2 regions of the Arthrobacter sp. Y3221114 genome follow, and region 2 is predicted to be linked to the other one. Evidence: riboswitches for the same ligand, from Rfam matches in the RefSeq annotation. Region 2 holds a riboswitch; the other holds the start of a gene.

Region 1 (10,513 bases), 100 kb from region 2:
GGTGTGCGCAGGTCGAACAGGCCGCCTCCGACGCCGTCGACCAAGCCGCCAGCTCTGCTTCCGCGGCCGTGAACGAAGCCGCGTCCAACTTGGCCAACGCAGCGGTCGGGGAAGCAGTCAAGCAGGTGTGCGCCCCGATTCAGGACGGAAGCATCGGTGCAGAGGAACAGGAGATGCTCGCGGGTCTGGTTTCCGCCGCCGACGCAGCCGGTGTTCCTGCAGAGATCACCGGCCCGATGTCGCAGATCGCCGAATCCGGCGACCAGATTCCGGCCGACGCCCTGGCCTCCATGCAGCAGGCCTGCCACAACAACGGCGCTGGCTAGTTAGGCAACCGCCTGACTACTCCCAACCGCTCTTGCGCGGAATGGGAAAGCCTTTAGGCCCGACTGCGGCGCGGGGTCCCTGCGACAACGCCGGCTGTCAGAACGGGGGAGTTTCAGGCTGGGCCGGCCAACCGTCAAATGGACTGGAACTTCTGCCGGGCGCGGTGGCTCCCGCGGTGCTATCCATTCCGATATCGAGTTCCGACTGCATGGGGACCTTCAGCGGACCCGACTGGCGGATCGGCGTCCTGAGGGCCGCCGCGTCAGGGTCTAATAGGTCTCCACCAGGTGAAGGGCCGCCTGACTGACGGGAGCCTGAGCCCACCGCCGCCGGCTCGGGCAGGCGTTCGGGCAGCCGCGCGTCTTTCATCCACACGTGGTTGCGGAGCGGCTTTTGTGCTGGATCGACACTGAGCGGCGGTAAGAACCAAGCCACGCCCTTGATCACCTCGACCCGCCAATTTCCTTGATGCAGCAGATGATGGTGGTGCCCGCAAACCAAGACCCCATTGTCGACAGAGGTCGGACCACCCTTTTCAAACCACTGGATGTGATGCACTTCCGTCCAAGGAGAGGGCGCATTACAGCCAGGGAAGGCGCAACCTCCGTCCCTGGCGATGATCGCCAGCCGCATGTACTTCGGAAACAGCCGCTGTGTTTGGCCAACATCCAGAATCGCACCCGTGCCGGAGAGGATCACCGGGATGATGTCGGCATCGCAAGCTATCCGCCGAATCGTCTTGGCGCTCAGCGGCCCGGAGAAGGTGCTGGTTCCCGGACGTCCGACGTCGGAGGCCAAGTCCTTGTAGTCGATGGTGACCAGCAGCTGCGGGCGGCGACCGCCAGCGGCGGGCAGCAAATCCGTGGTGAGCGCGGTTTTGCAGGCGCCAATGAGTCCGTCGAGCTGCTTCTGCTGGCGGGTACGCCCGTCCTCTACCGTTGCGTCAACAAAGGCGTCCGGTCCGGGGTCCTGAGCGTCTGTGGTGACGAAGTCGTCGGCGTTATTGATAGCGCCGTTCAACTGAGAGTCTGTGCTGGGTGCGTCAACCGCTTCAAATCCTACTGCCACGGCTGTGGCCGTCCCATCCCTCAAGCGGGGGTTTGTGGCGGTGTTGTAGACGGTTGCAAGAACCTCGTTCTGCTCATCGGTGGCGTTAATTTCGTAGCAGTGCAGGCCATTGCGCCGACCGCGGTAGAACAGGCCCTGGCGTGCTTTGAGCTCGGCAGGCCCGAGGTCGGCACCGGCTGGGTTGAGGCCGCCCTCCCAATGCCGGATCAGCAGCCTCAGCGAGTCGGCGTCGTAATCCGAGGCATGCTGAACCAGTGCCTCTTCCATCTCGCGGAGCTGTTTCGGGTCGGCAGTGCGACGCAACCCGTCGACAGCCTTCCGGATCAGAGTTGCGGCTTGGCCGGAGACCATTCCTTCATCCATTGCACGCGCGAGCACCGGCAGCCTGGGCGGCGCAACAGGCTTGCCCTGAGGCGCCGGGCGGGCTTCGGTGGCTTCCGCGAGTTGGAACCGTCGTGCGGCCTCCTGCCTCGGAATGCCCAGCTTCGCCCGCAGATAGTCTTCGTTCGTTTTGTAGGCGCCGCGCAGACGATGATTCGGTTCCTCGGGGTCATGCGGCTTGTCCGTTTCTCCAACGGCGGCGATGTTTTGCGCCTTGATGATGCCGGCGACGATCAGCTGGGTTTGGCCAACAATGTTGGCCAACTCTTCAACCTGTGCCGCCGTCTTGGCCACCGACTTGGTACTGCGTGTCAGCCCTTCGTTTCGAAGGCGATTATTTAGTTCACCGACCTCGGCGCGGATCCGGGCTAGCAGGGCGGAATCATCCTGCCCTGCTTCCGGAGCCTCATCCAGCGCCTCAATCGCCATAGATACAGCTTATGAAGCCCCCGAACAGGGTAGGAGAAGCAAGGGCTGGTATGTGGATGAAAAGTTCGTGGCGCATTCTGTGGAGAAGAAGTGGAGGCACTCGAGCAAGGGCCTCGAGAACCAGGCGTTCTCATTGGGTGCAGTCGGACCTCAACAGGGGGCGCGGCCAAACCTCGAGCGGCTGATGCCGCCGGACCTCGAGCTCCAGAGGGACCTCGACCGGGCAGATGTGGCCGGACCTCCCCGCTCCTGAGCGCGGCGGGCCTCCCGATCCAGATCCCGGTGAACCTCCGTCTTCAGTGGGCGACCGGCGCGCCTTCCAAGGCCGCCGCATCCTTGGCGGGCTCCTCGACCGGTTTCCGGATGAAGAACGCGGCCACCACGGCCACGATCGAGATGAGGGCGCCGGACAGGAAGGCCATCCGCACTCCACCCGCCACCGCCGTCGTGGATGCCGCACCTTCGGCGGAAAGTACAGCCGCCTGCATGGACATGACGGTGACGAACATGGCCGTGCCCGCTGCCCCGGCCACTTGCTGCACGGTGCCGATGACGGCGCTTCCGTGCGAGTACAGTTGCCGCCGCACGGAGCCGAGACCTGCGGAAAACAGCGGCGTGAACAGCAGCGCCAGGCCCACACTGAGCACGATGTGCGCCACCAGCAGTGTCAGCGGGGCGGTGTTCTCGCTGACCGTGGAGAAGAACCAGAGCACGGCGCTGACCACCGTCGTCCCCGGCACCAGCAGGACCCTCGGGCCGAATTTGTCATAGAGCCGTCCAACGGGCGGTGCCAGCAGGCCCATCAACAGCCCGCCCGGAAGCAGCATCAACCCGATCTGCAGCGGCTCGAGCCCCAGGACCTGCTGCATATATATAGGGAGCAAAATGATGGTGCCGAACAGTGCGGCCATGCTGACGGCCATCAGCCCAACGGACACGGAGAAGTTGCCGGAGCGGAACGTCCGCAGGTCCAGCAACGCTTTCTCCGAGCGCTGCAGCCGGACCTGGCGCAGTAGGAATACCAGCAGTCCCACGCCGCCGAACGCAAACGCAGCCCACATGGCGGCACTCGTGCCCGGCCCCGCCGTCGTTGTCCCCTGCCCGGCGCCGACCTGGCTGAGGCCGTAAATCAGCCCGCCGAAGCCGATGGCGGAGAGCGCCACGGAGGGCAGGTCCAGCGGCACCGGCCGGGGCTCGGTCACGTTCTGGATCCGCCGGTTGCCGACAACCAGCATGCCCAGCGCGATTGGCAGCACCAACCAGAACATCCAGCGCCAGGACAGGGTGTTGAGGATGATGCCGGAAATGGTCGGGCCGATGGCCGGCGCCACCGATATGACAATCGAGACGTTGCCCATGGTCTTGCCGCGGTCTTCGGCAGGCACCAGGTTCATCAGCGTGGTCATCAGCAGCGGCATCATAATCGCCGTGCCCGATGCCTGCACCACGCGGGCCACCAGCAGCACCTCGAACCCCGGAGCCAGCGCGGCCAGCAGCGTTCCCGCGGAGAACAGCGCCATCGAAGCGGTGAAAACCTGACGCGTGGTGAAACGCTGCAGGAGGAATCCGGTCACCGGAATGACCACCGCCATCGTCAGCATGAACGCCGTGGTCAGCCACTGGGCCGCGCGGGCGCTGATGCCGAGGTCATCCATCAGCTCGGTCAGCGCGACAGACATGATGGTCTCGTTCAGGATCACCACGAACGCAGAGACCAACAGGATGCCAATCACGCGGCGGTTCCGGCGCAATTCATCAGCCGTCAACCCGCCGCCGTTGTCTGATCCGGGCTGCGCCGAGGCTTTTTTCGTCGACGGTTCTTTATTCACGGGAGGATCCTCGGGTGGAGTTCGTGCTGTTGCAGGCGGCCGAAAATGGCCCAAGAACGCCGAGCGTACGGCAGAGTAGTAGCTTAACCTGCCCCCGCTGACTCCTATTCCCAGAGCGCGGCAACCGCAAATAAACAACGACGCCGATGCTCGCCGCCGGGAGAAAACCTCCGACCGGCGGGGGAGGGCGCAGCGCGAAGAGGCCTCACATTAGGTCTGCTTAAAGAGGAGAAGCCCGCCGCTGGAGGAGAAGCCCGCCGCACATTAAGGAGGCGAAGTCCTGCTGCGCGACAAAAAGGAGGCGAAGTCCTGCTGCGCGTTTAAAGAGGAAAAGCCCCGCCGGCGCAAGGCCGACGAGGCTTCCCTGTGATCCTGGACCGGCCGTTGGGGGGAAGCCGTTCCAGGAGTATGAGGGGTGGTTACATCGTGTAGTAACCGGTAACGGGCATGGCGTTCACGTCGTGCACCATGGTGCCCTGGCTCGGGTTCAGGGCGCTGATCATCTTGCCGCCGCCCAGGTAGATGCCCACGTGGCCGCCGCCGTTCTGCACTACCAGGTCGCCCGGCTGCGGGTTGCTGGTCGGGGTCAGGGCGCTGCCCTGTTCCTGGCTGAGGCGGGGCAGATCGACGCCAGCCTGGGCGTAGACCCACTGGGTGAAGCCGGAGCAGTCCCAACCGGCGGTAGACGTGCCGCCCCAGACGTAGGGGGTGCCCTGGGCGGACATGGCGATGTCCACGATGCTCTGGTTGCCGCCGGTGGAGGCGGGCTTGATGTCGGCGCTGGCCAGCGAAACCGTCGCGGCGTCTGTCGACGCAGCCAGGGTCGTAGCGGCTCCGCCGTTGCCCGGGGCTGCCGGGCCGCCACCGGACTGAGTGCCCTGCGCGGATCCGGTCAGTGCGATCTGGTCGCCCGGGTAAATGATGGAGTAAGCGCCAAGGCCGTTGATGGCCAGCACGTCCTGCACATTTTTGCCGTACTGGGCGGCAATCGTGCCGACGGTGTCGCCTGCGACCACGGTGTGCGTGGTGGCACCGGAAGCAGCACCGGCGTCGGCAGCGGAGCTGCTCACCGAAGCGCGCTCCACCTCGAAGCCGGCGTTGGCCGGAGCGGCGACGGTGCCGGTTGCGTCGGCGGCACCGTAGGTCGGGACCGTGACATCGGCGGCGGCGTTGGCCGGCAGGCCGGCCCCCAGCATCAGGCCACCGGCGGCCGTGACCACGGCGGCGCCGCGGCCGACGGTGCCGGCGCGGGATGAGACGGCGTGGGACAGACCGGCCACGGTGGTGTTGCGGACCGGGGTGGCACGGTGGCGTGCGCGATTGTTTTTGAGCAGCAAGAAGATACCTCTCCCAATGCCTGCGAGGTAAGCTGTCGGGTTCGGGTGGGAGTCACCCGGCCGTGCGGCAGCGCGGTATGCACTCCGTACGGCTTAACCCCAAGAGCCCCAAGAGGGGCCCGGAAAGTGGGTCCCCCGCCTCTGCCAGATGTCTAGCGAACGAACCCGGAAAGGCTGGCAGAGCTAGGCAATACCCTCCGAGGACATCAGCGGATGATCGCCGATGTGTTGAAAACAGTACATAACGGTTCGGTAACTGTCCAAGCCCTGAAATTTACCTGTGGGTAACCTGAAAGTCACCGAATGACACCCGCTTCTTGCTCCGGATTGCGGCGCGACCGAGGGCGGTGGGGAGTACATGGGCGGGAACAAAATGGCCTCGTTCGCAGCGCTTTCCTGTGCCCTGGCGCCCGGAAGAGTGGGGAGCATCACGGCCGTCGTCGATCCGGGCCGCTCTCCCCCTGCAACAGAGCGGCCATTGTCCGGGCCCGGCGGCGGGAGTAGGCTCCGCCTTATCCGGGCCGCGGGGACGGCCGGTGCTTCGGCTGTGGCCGGCGGCGTGGCCCAGCCACTTCGGAAAGGAATGAGCGCCATGCCCATCACGCGTGAGTTGATCATCAACGGCGAGCACGTCCCGGCAGCCTCCGGCAAGACCACCCAGGACATCAACCCCTACACAGGCGAGCCCTATGCCACCGTCGCGGCCGCCGGGCCGGAAGATGTCACGCGAGCGGTCGAAGCGGCGTCGGCGGCCTTCGACGCGTGGGCCGCAACGCCTCCCACCCAGCGGGCGAAGATCTTCCTGAAAGCTGCCGACCTGTTTGAAGAACGGATGCAGCAGGGCATCGAGTTGATGGCCGGCGAGGTGGGTGGTGTGGCGGTCTGGGCCGGGTTCAACGTCCAGTTGGCCGCCAATATCCTGCGCTCGGCAGCCGCAGCCACCACCGCGCCGCGCGGCGACGTGCTGGCCACCGACCTGCCCGGCAAGTTCTCGTTCTCCGTCCGGCAGCCCTACGGCGTGGTGGCGGCGCTGTCTCCCTGGAACGCCCCGTTCATCCTGGGCATGCGGGCCATGGCCATCCCGATGGCCGTGGGAAACACGGTGGTGCTCAAGCCCAGCGAGGACGCGCCGCTGTCCTGCGGCCTGTTCCTGGCGGACGCATTGTTGGACGCGGGCCTGCCCGCGGGGGTGCTGAACGTCATCACGAATGACCGGGCGGACGCGAACGAGGTGGTGAGCACCCTGATCTCCGACCCCCGCGTGCGGAACGTGAACTTCACCGGTTCCACCAAGGTGGGACGTATCATCGGCACGCTGGCGGCGCAGAACCTGAAGCCTGCGGTGCTTGAGCTCGGCGGCAAGAACTCCCTGGTGGTGCTCAAAGACGCGGACGTCGACTACGCCGTGCAGGCTGCGGCCTTCGGCGCGTTCATGAACGCCGGGCAGATCTGCATGTCGGTGGACCGCGTGATCGTGGACCGCCGCATTTCCGAGGAGTTCTCGGGCCGGTTTGCGGAGAAGGTCGCCAAGCTGCCCACCGGCGATCCGATGAAGCAGGACACCGTGATCGGACCGCAGGTCACCCAAGCCTCGGCGGACCGCCAGTACGCACTGATCGACGACGCCGTGTCCAAGGGCGCGACGGTGTTGGCCGGCGGCGGGAAGGCGGCCCAGGCCGTGGTGCCCGCGACGGTGCTCTCCGGGATCACCGAGGAGATGCGGATCTACGACGAGGAGATCTTCGGCTCCGCGACCACCATTATGGAGGTGGATGGCCCGGAACAGGCGGTGAAGCTGGCGAACGACACCAACTATGGCCTGACCTCCGGGGTCATCACCGAGAACCTGGCCGAAGGCATCGAGGTGGCGCAGCGGCTCAAGACCGGCATTAGCCACGTCAACGACCAGCCGGTGCAGGATGAACCGATGGCCCCGTTCGGCGGTATCCACGAGTCGGGCTACGGCAAGTTCGGCGGGCAGGCCGGCATCAATTCGTTCACCGAGGAGCGCTGGATCACCATCCAGCAGAACGGGCACGCGCAGTACCCGTTCTAGGGATGTTCAGGGCCTCCCACACTCCACGTTGGGGCAGAAGGCCCTGAACAGCCAGCGACAGGACGAACCAGTGAGTGGACGACGGCGGTGACCCGCCTGGGCAGGCGGGTTACGGGCGCAAGGTAATCACGTCGAGATCAGCCGGTACATGAAAGGTGCCGGAGTAATACTCCCTTGCCTGGTCCGTCACCCCTTCCCAACCCATCCCAGGCACCAAATGGTGCAGAGCCAGTTGCTTTGCTCCTGCCTTCTCCGCAATACGGGCAGCGTCCTGAACGGACGTATGAGACTTGTAATGATGGTCGCGGGAAGCGACGGATACCTCATCCGTCCGGCCGGCATAGAGCATGTCAATGTAGTCAAAATCCAGGGCTTCATGCATGAGCAGGTCGACGTCCCGGGCAAGCCTCACCATATTCGGTGTGTACGTCGTGTCGCCCGAGAACGCAACCGAACCGTTAGCGGTCTCGAAACGGAATCCAAACGCAGGGGCGACAGGTGGGTGCTGTACGAGCGTTGCCATGACTTTAACTGCACCGTCTTCGAAGACCTTGAACGGTTCCATGTCAGGTGTCGGGTTGTCGTTGGGGTGGTAACCGCTGGCAGCCGGAATCTCGATGTCTTGTGCATCGAACAAATCCAGCGGCGAGGGGCGCAGACTGTCTAGGATCCTGTCATTGAGGTCTGTGGCGTGCGCGAACATTAGCTGCTCGAACATTTCACGTGTCCCGGGGGTGGGCGAGTGGGGGGCGATGGGAGTCGGCGGCACCTGCGCCCGAGGCGAGACCGGCGGCAGCACCGAGCGGTTCCCCGGTCCAATAATGGGCACGGGGTTCCCGGCCCGGTGTGCGAGCTCGTACAGTCCAAATATCCCCAGCGAAGCCAGGTCGACCGTATGGTCGGAATGAAGGTGCGTGATGAAGATGCCCTTCAACCGGGAAAGCTCCAGATTGGCCTCGCTCAATCGTCGTCCTACACCATGGCCGCAATCCACTAGATAGAAGCCGTCCTCTACGACGATTGCGGTCGAAATTCCGGTGCGTTCGGTGGCCTTTCCATCAACCTTCCACCATCGCGGTCCTCCGGCGGTTCCCAGGGCAACGATCTGTGTCTTATACATGTCTTTTTTCTTCCAATCCGGTGACGGCACTCTGCTCCATCACCCATACTTAGGGACTACGAATTCATCCATCAGGGAAATAAATGTCCGAATTCACACTTCGCCAGCTTGAATACTTTGTTGCCATCGCCGATCACGGCTCTGTTACCGCTGCTGCAGAGGCCCGACACGTCAGCCAAGGGGCTGTGTCGATGGCGATCGCGCAACTGGAGAAAGCACTCGGAGTCGAATTGCTGCTTCGTACGCGTTCCAAGCGGGTCGTTCCCACCGCAGCCGGCGAGGAGCTCATCGCCCGCGGCCGGCACCTCATGCTTCTGTCCAGTCAATTGGCAGATGCTGTCCGCGGCGGCGTCGAGGAGATGCGCGGGCCCCTGCGCATCGGCGTAACAGGCACGATCTCGCCTCGGACGATTCCCCCGCTGCTGGAGCACTTCGTCGAGAACTACCCCCTGGTCGAGGTCGACTTTTCCGAGCTGTACCCGGACGAACTGCAGCAGGCAGTCGCCCACGGCACGCTGGACTTCGGTTTGATCTATGCGATGCAGGCGGGTCCGCACCTGAGAAAGGTAACTCTCGGCGGGACGCGTCAGCACTTGATGTTCGCTGCCAATCATCGATACGCGAACGCAGACCAGGTGTGGCTCAAAGACGTCATCGAGGAACCGCTGGTGCTGGTGAATATCCCGCCGACCGTGGACCGTGTGGTGGCCCTCATCCAGTCGGTTGGCTTGGAGCCGCGAGTGCGTTGGACCAGCGCCAGCATGGAGACCATACGTTCCATGGTCGCGCGGGGACTTTGCTATTCGTTCGTCAACACCGTCCCGACGATCCGCACGACATCCGATGACCTTCCTGTCAGCTACGTTCCTATAGCCGACAAACTGCCAGTAAATCCGATCAGTGCGGTCTTGGCACCGGGCACGACGCCACCGCGCCGCGTGCATGCCGCCTTGGACTTCCTCCGCCGGCACTTGGCCGTGCACGCAGGTGACAGCAAAATCCCGGGAAGCGGTGCCGCCTAATCGGGCTGCGCGTTTCGCATGCGGTGGGTGGCTGATTTTCACGGCTTACCGCTTCTTTTCCTGCCGCTGAAGACGAACCCCGACAGCCTCGGGATGGCCTGCAAGAATCGGACGGCGTCTGCGGCGCCTGTCCACGAGGAACCATAGGCCTGCTGCTACGACGACGGCGACGACGGCTATAGGCAGCGGACGCTCAATGAAAATTGAGAAACTGCCGTCGGACAGTGCCATGGTGCGGCGGAAGTTGTCTTCCAGGATCGGCCCCAGAATGAAGCCCAGGATGAACGGGCCGAGGTCATAGTTGAATTTGCGCAGGATGTACCCGAGCACACCGAAGGCGACAGTCATCATGACGTCGAACATGCTGTTCCGTACGCTGTAGACGCCCGCCACGGCGACGACGAGGATGATCGGTGCCATGATGGCCCCGCGGATCCTCAACAACTGGACAAAGACTCCGATGAGCGGGAGGTTCAGGACCAGCAAAATGATATTGCCGATGTACATCGACGCGATGACACCCCAGAACACATCGGGATGCTCGTTGACCAGTTGCGGTCCGGGCGTGATGTTCTGAAGCAGCAGTGCACCGAAAATCAGAGCCAGTACCGGGTTCGGCGGGATACCCAGAGTCAGCAGCGGTACGAATGCCGAATTAGAAGATGCATTGTCGGCGGTTTCCGTAGCGGCAAGCCCATCAATGGCACCCTTCCCGAACTTTTCGGGATGCTTTGAAAAGCGCCGCTCAACCCCGTAGGCAATGACCGAGGAGATCGTTCCGCCCCCGCCGGGGATGATTCCGATGAAAAACCCGATGATCGAGGCGCGCAAGATTGCGAACCGGCTCAGTAGCCAATCCGCCCTCTCGGGCAGAATGCGCTTGAGCTTAGGGTTGCCCAAGGCCTTGTAGTACCCGGTTTCCGCGTTGTGCAGTATTTCCCCAA
Region 2 (4,468 bases):
CGTCGTCGGTGGAGTCAGCCCTGCAGGCGGTCCACCACGTAGTCGATGCAGGCCAGCAGTGCGCTGACGTCCTCCGGCTCCACGGCGACAAAGGTGGCGATGCGCAGCTGGTTGCGGCCGAGCTTGCGGTACGGCTCCACATCCACGACTCCGTTAGCGCGCAGCACCTTGGCGACCGCTGCGGCGTCAACCGAATCGTCGAAGTCCACCGTGGCAATGACGTTGGAGCGGTGCTCCGGGTTAGCCACGTACGGGGTCGCCACCGCGGAAGCCTCCGCCCACTGGTACACCCGTCCTGCCGAATCGGCGGTGCGGCCGGAAGCGAAGTCCAAGCCTCCGTTGCCGTTCAGCCACTCGATCTGCGCATTGAGCGTGACCAGGGTGGCCAGCGCGGGCGTGTTGTAGGTCTGGTTCTTCAGCGAGTTGTCGATGGCCGTTTCAAGATTGAGGAAGTCGGGAATCCAGCGGTCGGTGGCACCGATCCGAGCCGCCCGTTCCAGCGCTGCGGGGGAGAAGACGCCCAGCCACAGGCCGCCGTCGGAGGCGAAGTTCTTCTGGGGCGCGAAATAGTAGACGTCGCTCTGGGTGACATCCACGTCCAGCCCGCCCGCTGCGGAGGTGGCGTCGATGAGGACCAACGCGCCGTCGTCGGCACCATCCACACGCTGCACCGGAGCGGCCACACCGGTGGAAGTTTCGTTCTGCGCCCAGGCATAAACATCCACGCCGGCCTCTGACCGCGGCTCCGGCCGGGAGCCGGGTTCCGAGGTGATGATGCTCGACTCGGCCAGGAAAGGGGCCTTGTTGGTGGCCGCGGCGAACTTGGAACTGAACTCGCCGAAGGACAGGTGCTGGGCCTTCTGCTCCACCAGTCCGAAGGATGCAACGTCCCAGAATGCCGTCGAGCCGCCAACGCCCAGGATGACCTCGTAACCCTCCGGCGCCTTGAAGAACGCCTTGAGCCCCTCGCGGACGCTGCCCACGAGGTTCTTCACCGGTGCCTGGCGGTGCGACGTGCCCAGCAGGTTCCGGCCGGCGGCGACCAGGGCGTCGACCTGTTCCGGACGGACCTTGGACGGTCCGGCGCCAAAGCGCCCGTCCTTCGGGAGCAGATCGGCGGGAATGCTGATGGACTGGGTATCGCTCATGAATACCTTTCCTGGCGTGGGGGCAATGATCTCGATGGCGGTTCGCCGTTGAACGCCCGTTTCATTCTGCCCCAACGCCGAGGGCCGCCGTTAGTTGAACCCGGCATTGTTGCGTTGGCCGCATGGCGCGTCAGCCCGCGGCGTAGCTGCCGGTCCGGCACGGAAAACAGGCTAGGCTGGGGAGGGGAAAACACCCTCATGCATGCTGCTGGAGCAGCCTTTTCACCGCGCCGAGGAGCAAGAAGCCATTGACTGATCTCATCGACACTACCGAGATGTACCTGCGCACTATCCTCGAGCTCGAAGAAGAGAACATCGTTGCGCTGCGCGCCCGGATCGCCGAGCGGCTCCGCCACTCGGGCCCGACGGTTTCGCAAACGATCGGGCGGATGGAGCGGGACGGTCTCGTGGTCGTCACCGGCGACAGGCATCTGGAGCTGACCGAACTGGGCCGGCGCAAAGCGACCGAAGTGATGCGCAAGCACCGGCTGGCCGAGCGGTTACTCTCCGACGTCATCGGACTGGACTGGGCCTACGTTCATGACGAGGCCTGCCGCTGGGAACACGTGATGAGCGAACGGGTCGAGCAGCGGCTCTACGAACTGCTGGGCAGGCCGACGGTTTCGCCGTATGGCAATCCCATCCCCGGCTTGGAAGCGCTCGGGGGCCAGCCGGCCGAAGAGTTCACCTCCGGCGTGCTCAATCTCGCGCAGGCCATGGGCAGCTACACGGCCGATAAACAGGTCAGCATCGTCAGGCTGGCGGAGCCCATCCAGGTGGAGCCGGAACTGTTGCTCCAGCTGGAAGAGGGCGGCTTGAAGCCCGGTGCAAGCCTTCAGCTGGAGACTGCCGGCGAGTACATTTCCGTGCGCGTGCCGGGGATCGAAGGGGCCTTGGAACTGCCTCCGGAAGTTGCCGCGCACATCTTTGTATCAATGCGATGAAACGTTGACCCTTGAAAACACGCACCGCGGATAACGGATTTATTACTTTCGGGGTGTTTTACGTATAGTTGACCCGGGTATCGAGACATCGATCCCACACCCTCCGCAAGCCGAACCCTGTCGGCGGAGGCGTGTATCCGTGAGACAGGGGCGGAGGACCCACCAAGCGGCAGTTTGTTCGCTGCCTTGGGGTGAAGCCGCAGCGGCAGAGCGTAGGTGAATCGTTCCACAGACGCTCTGTGCGGTGCGGCCGAGTTTTCTCTTGACTCGAATCCGACAGCTAACTTCGCAGGCGCTTTGGAGAGGTAAAGAATTTTGGCAGGACACAAAGCCTCGGGACGGCGCCGTTCATCCGCCCCGGTCGAACACTCACGCCCACGTGCCGCGACCCCCGGCCGCCGCCGCGCCCAGCCGGCGCCGTCGCCGGTAGCAGCAGCCGCACGCGACGTCGGGCATAAAACCGCGATCGTCGCAGCCGCGTCCGGGATGGCCCTGACCGTGATGCTCCCGACGACGGCCGGCGCCACCGCCGACGCCCCGCAGGAGGCTCCGGCCGCCAGCAGCATCTCCGCCGCCACCGAAGCGCGCCTGACGTTCGAGCGTGCCGGGCTGACCAGCAAGTTCGACCCGGACACGAAGCTGAAGCAGGTCATGGTCGCTTCCGGCAGCAACGCGCAGGTTGTCAGCAGCGAAGGCTCCCTCTCGCAGCCGATGGACGAGTTGACCATGACGTCGCCGTTCGGCTACCGCGTCAGTCCCATCACCGGCTATGCCGGGGAGTTGCACACCGGCCAGGACTATGGAGCAGCCTGCGGGACTCCGGTCCACGCGGCAGCCGGCGGAACCGTCGTCGAGGCAGGTTTCCAGGTCGGCGGCGGCGGCAACCGGATCGTGGTGGACCACGGCAACGGCCTGAAGACCACCTACAACCACCTGAGCACCATCGACACGTCGGTCGGCGCCACCGTGCAGCGCGGGGAGATGGTGGGCCAAAGCGGCACGACTGGAGCTTCAACCGGCTGCCACCTTCACTTCGAAGTTATGGTCAACGACAAGCTGGTGGACCCCACCGGGTGGCTGTGACCAACACGCCGTAACCGGAACGTGACACAGTCCCCAAACTGTTATAAGGTTTCACCCGTGCCAGTCGCCAACAGCCTGGCACCTTCGGGCGGAATGCCGAACTCTGCCGTCGCCCGAAGTTCGTTCGCACCGATTCGCATGGCAGAGGCGGGGGAACCACTTCCCGGACATCGCACGGTGTCCTTGGGGTAAAGCCGATCAGGCCCGGGCCACCAGCCCGCAAGCCGGCCCGGCCGGATGAACTCCCATCCGAACCCGACAGCTCACTTCGCAGGCATTTGGGAGAGGTACAGACCGTGTCCAAGAGCATTACTGCGGGCCGCCATCGTGCGACCCCCGTCCGCACGAGCCCGCTTGAGACGATTTCCAAGGCTGTGTCCGCGAATGCGGGAACCATGGGACGTCAGGGTGCCGTGATCGCCGCCGCTACCGGCCTGGTTTTGACCGGTACCATCCCGGCCCAGGCTGTCACCGCTGACCGAGGGGTCGACGCCCCGGCCCGCGTGCAGGTGGAAGCCGTGCAGGCTTCCGCAGCCGTGAAGCTGACCTTCGAACGTGCCGGGATCACCTCCACCCCCGCGCCGGAGGCAGTTGTCCAGGCCGTCTCCAACGAAATCGAGCCCACGACCGGCAACGACGCCGGATCGAACGAACCCAAGGCCGTCAAAAAGGCCGGCGAGGCTGCCGCCAGCGGCGCCGCCGGCGCTATCGTCGCGGCCGCCTACGGCCAGATCGGTGTCGGCCAGGACTGCACCGCCTTGGTCGAAAACGCCCTGCGCGCGGCAGGCTTCGCGGTGGGCGACCTTGCCCCCGCACAGTTCTTTGCCTACGGCACCCAGGTGTCCACGCCGCAGCCGGGCGACATCATTTACTACGCCAACGGCGGTGCCGGTGTGGCGCACGTGGCCATCTACGTCGGCAACGGCCAGGCCATCCACGGCGGCTGGGCCGGCTACAACACCGTCCTGGGCAACGCCTACATCGGCTCCGGCCCGGTCTTCATCCGTCCGGCAGGCTGATACTTTCCTTCCACGGTCTTCTCGCGGCGCGTCCTTCGGGGCGCGCTGCGGCCGTTAATCGGCGCCACGCGGAAGACTGAGCGGAGCGCTCGCGAGACCCCAGCGCGCTTCGCACAAGTGCCGTCCCCGAACCGCCCGGAGCCGCGAGAGCCCAAGTGGCACCCTTCGTACCAGCACCATCCCCGAACCGCCCGGGAAAGCAGGGTGCCGGGACCTCCCGTAATCAAAACATCACCGCGCCGTGATCAGAATGTGACAATGCGTGATTGATCGT

Evidence for each region. A riboswitch is a leader RNA that binds a small molecule or an ion and turns the genes downstream of it on or off. The one in region 2 is predicted to bind cyclic di-AMP.
Region 1: it holds a riboswitch for cyclic di-AMP, as region 2 does, so the genes downstream of both, AC5RV3_RS12630 (C40 family peptidase) here and AC5RV3_RS12190 (M23 family metallopeptidase) in region 2, are expected to answer to the same signal.

The regions. Positions count from the first base shown of each region.
Region 1 is NZ_JBNHHW010000005.1:97,629-108,141, forward strand. Features, by position in the region: gene AC5RV3_RS12615 (hypothetical protein) at 1-326, shown strand, start outside; gene AC5RV3_RS12620 (HNH endonuclease signature motif containing protein) at 424-2,205, opposite strand; gene AC5RV3_RS12625 (MDR family MFS transporter) at 2,502-4,034, opposite strand; gene AC5RV3_RS12630 (C40 family peptidase) at 4,454-5,371, opposite strand; cyclic di-AMP (ydaO/yuaA leader) riboswitch at 5,375-5,539, opposite strand; gene AC5RV3_RS12635 (aldehyde dehydrogenase family protein) at 5,964-7,427, shown strand; gene AC5RV3_RS12640 (MBL fold metallo-hydrolase) at 7,537-8,547, opposite strand; gene AC5RV3_RS12645 (LysR family transcriptional regulator) at 8,631-9,569, shown strand; gene AC5RV3_RS12650 (tripartite tricarboxylate transporter permease) at 9,615-10,513, opposite strand, start outside.
Region 2 is NZ_JBNHHW010000005.1:416-4,883, forward strand. Features, by position in the region: gene serC (phosphoserine transaminase) at 15-1,148, opposite strand; gene AC5RV3_RS12185 (iron-dependent transcriptional repressor DtxR) at 1,397-2,092, shown strand; cyclic di-AMP (ydaO/yuaA leader) riboswitch at 2,191-2,402, shown strand; gene AC5RV3_RS12190 (M23 family metallopeptidase) at 2,408-3,175, shown strand; cyclic di-AMP (ydaO/yuaA leader) riboswitch at 3,293-3,467, shown strand; gene AC5RV3_RS12195 (NlpC/P60 family protein) at 3,571-4,194, shown strand.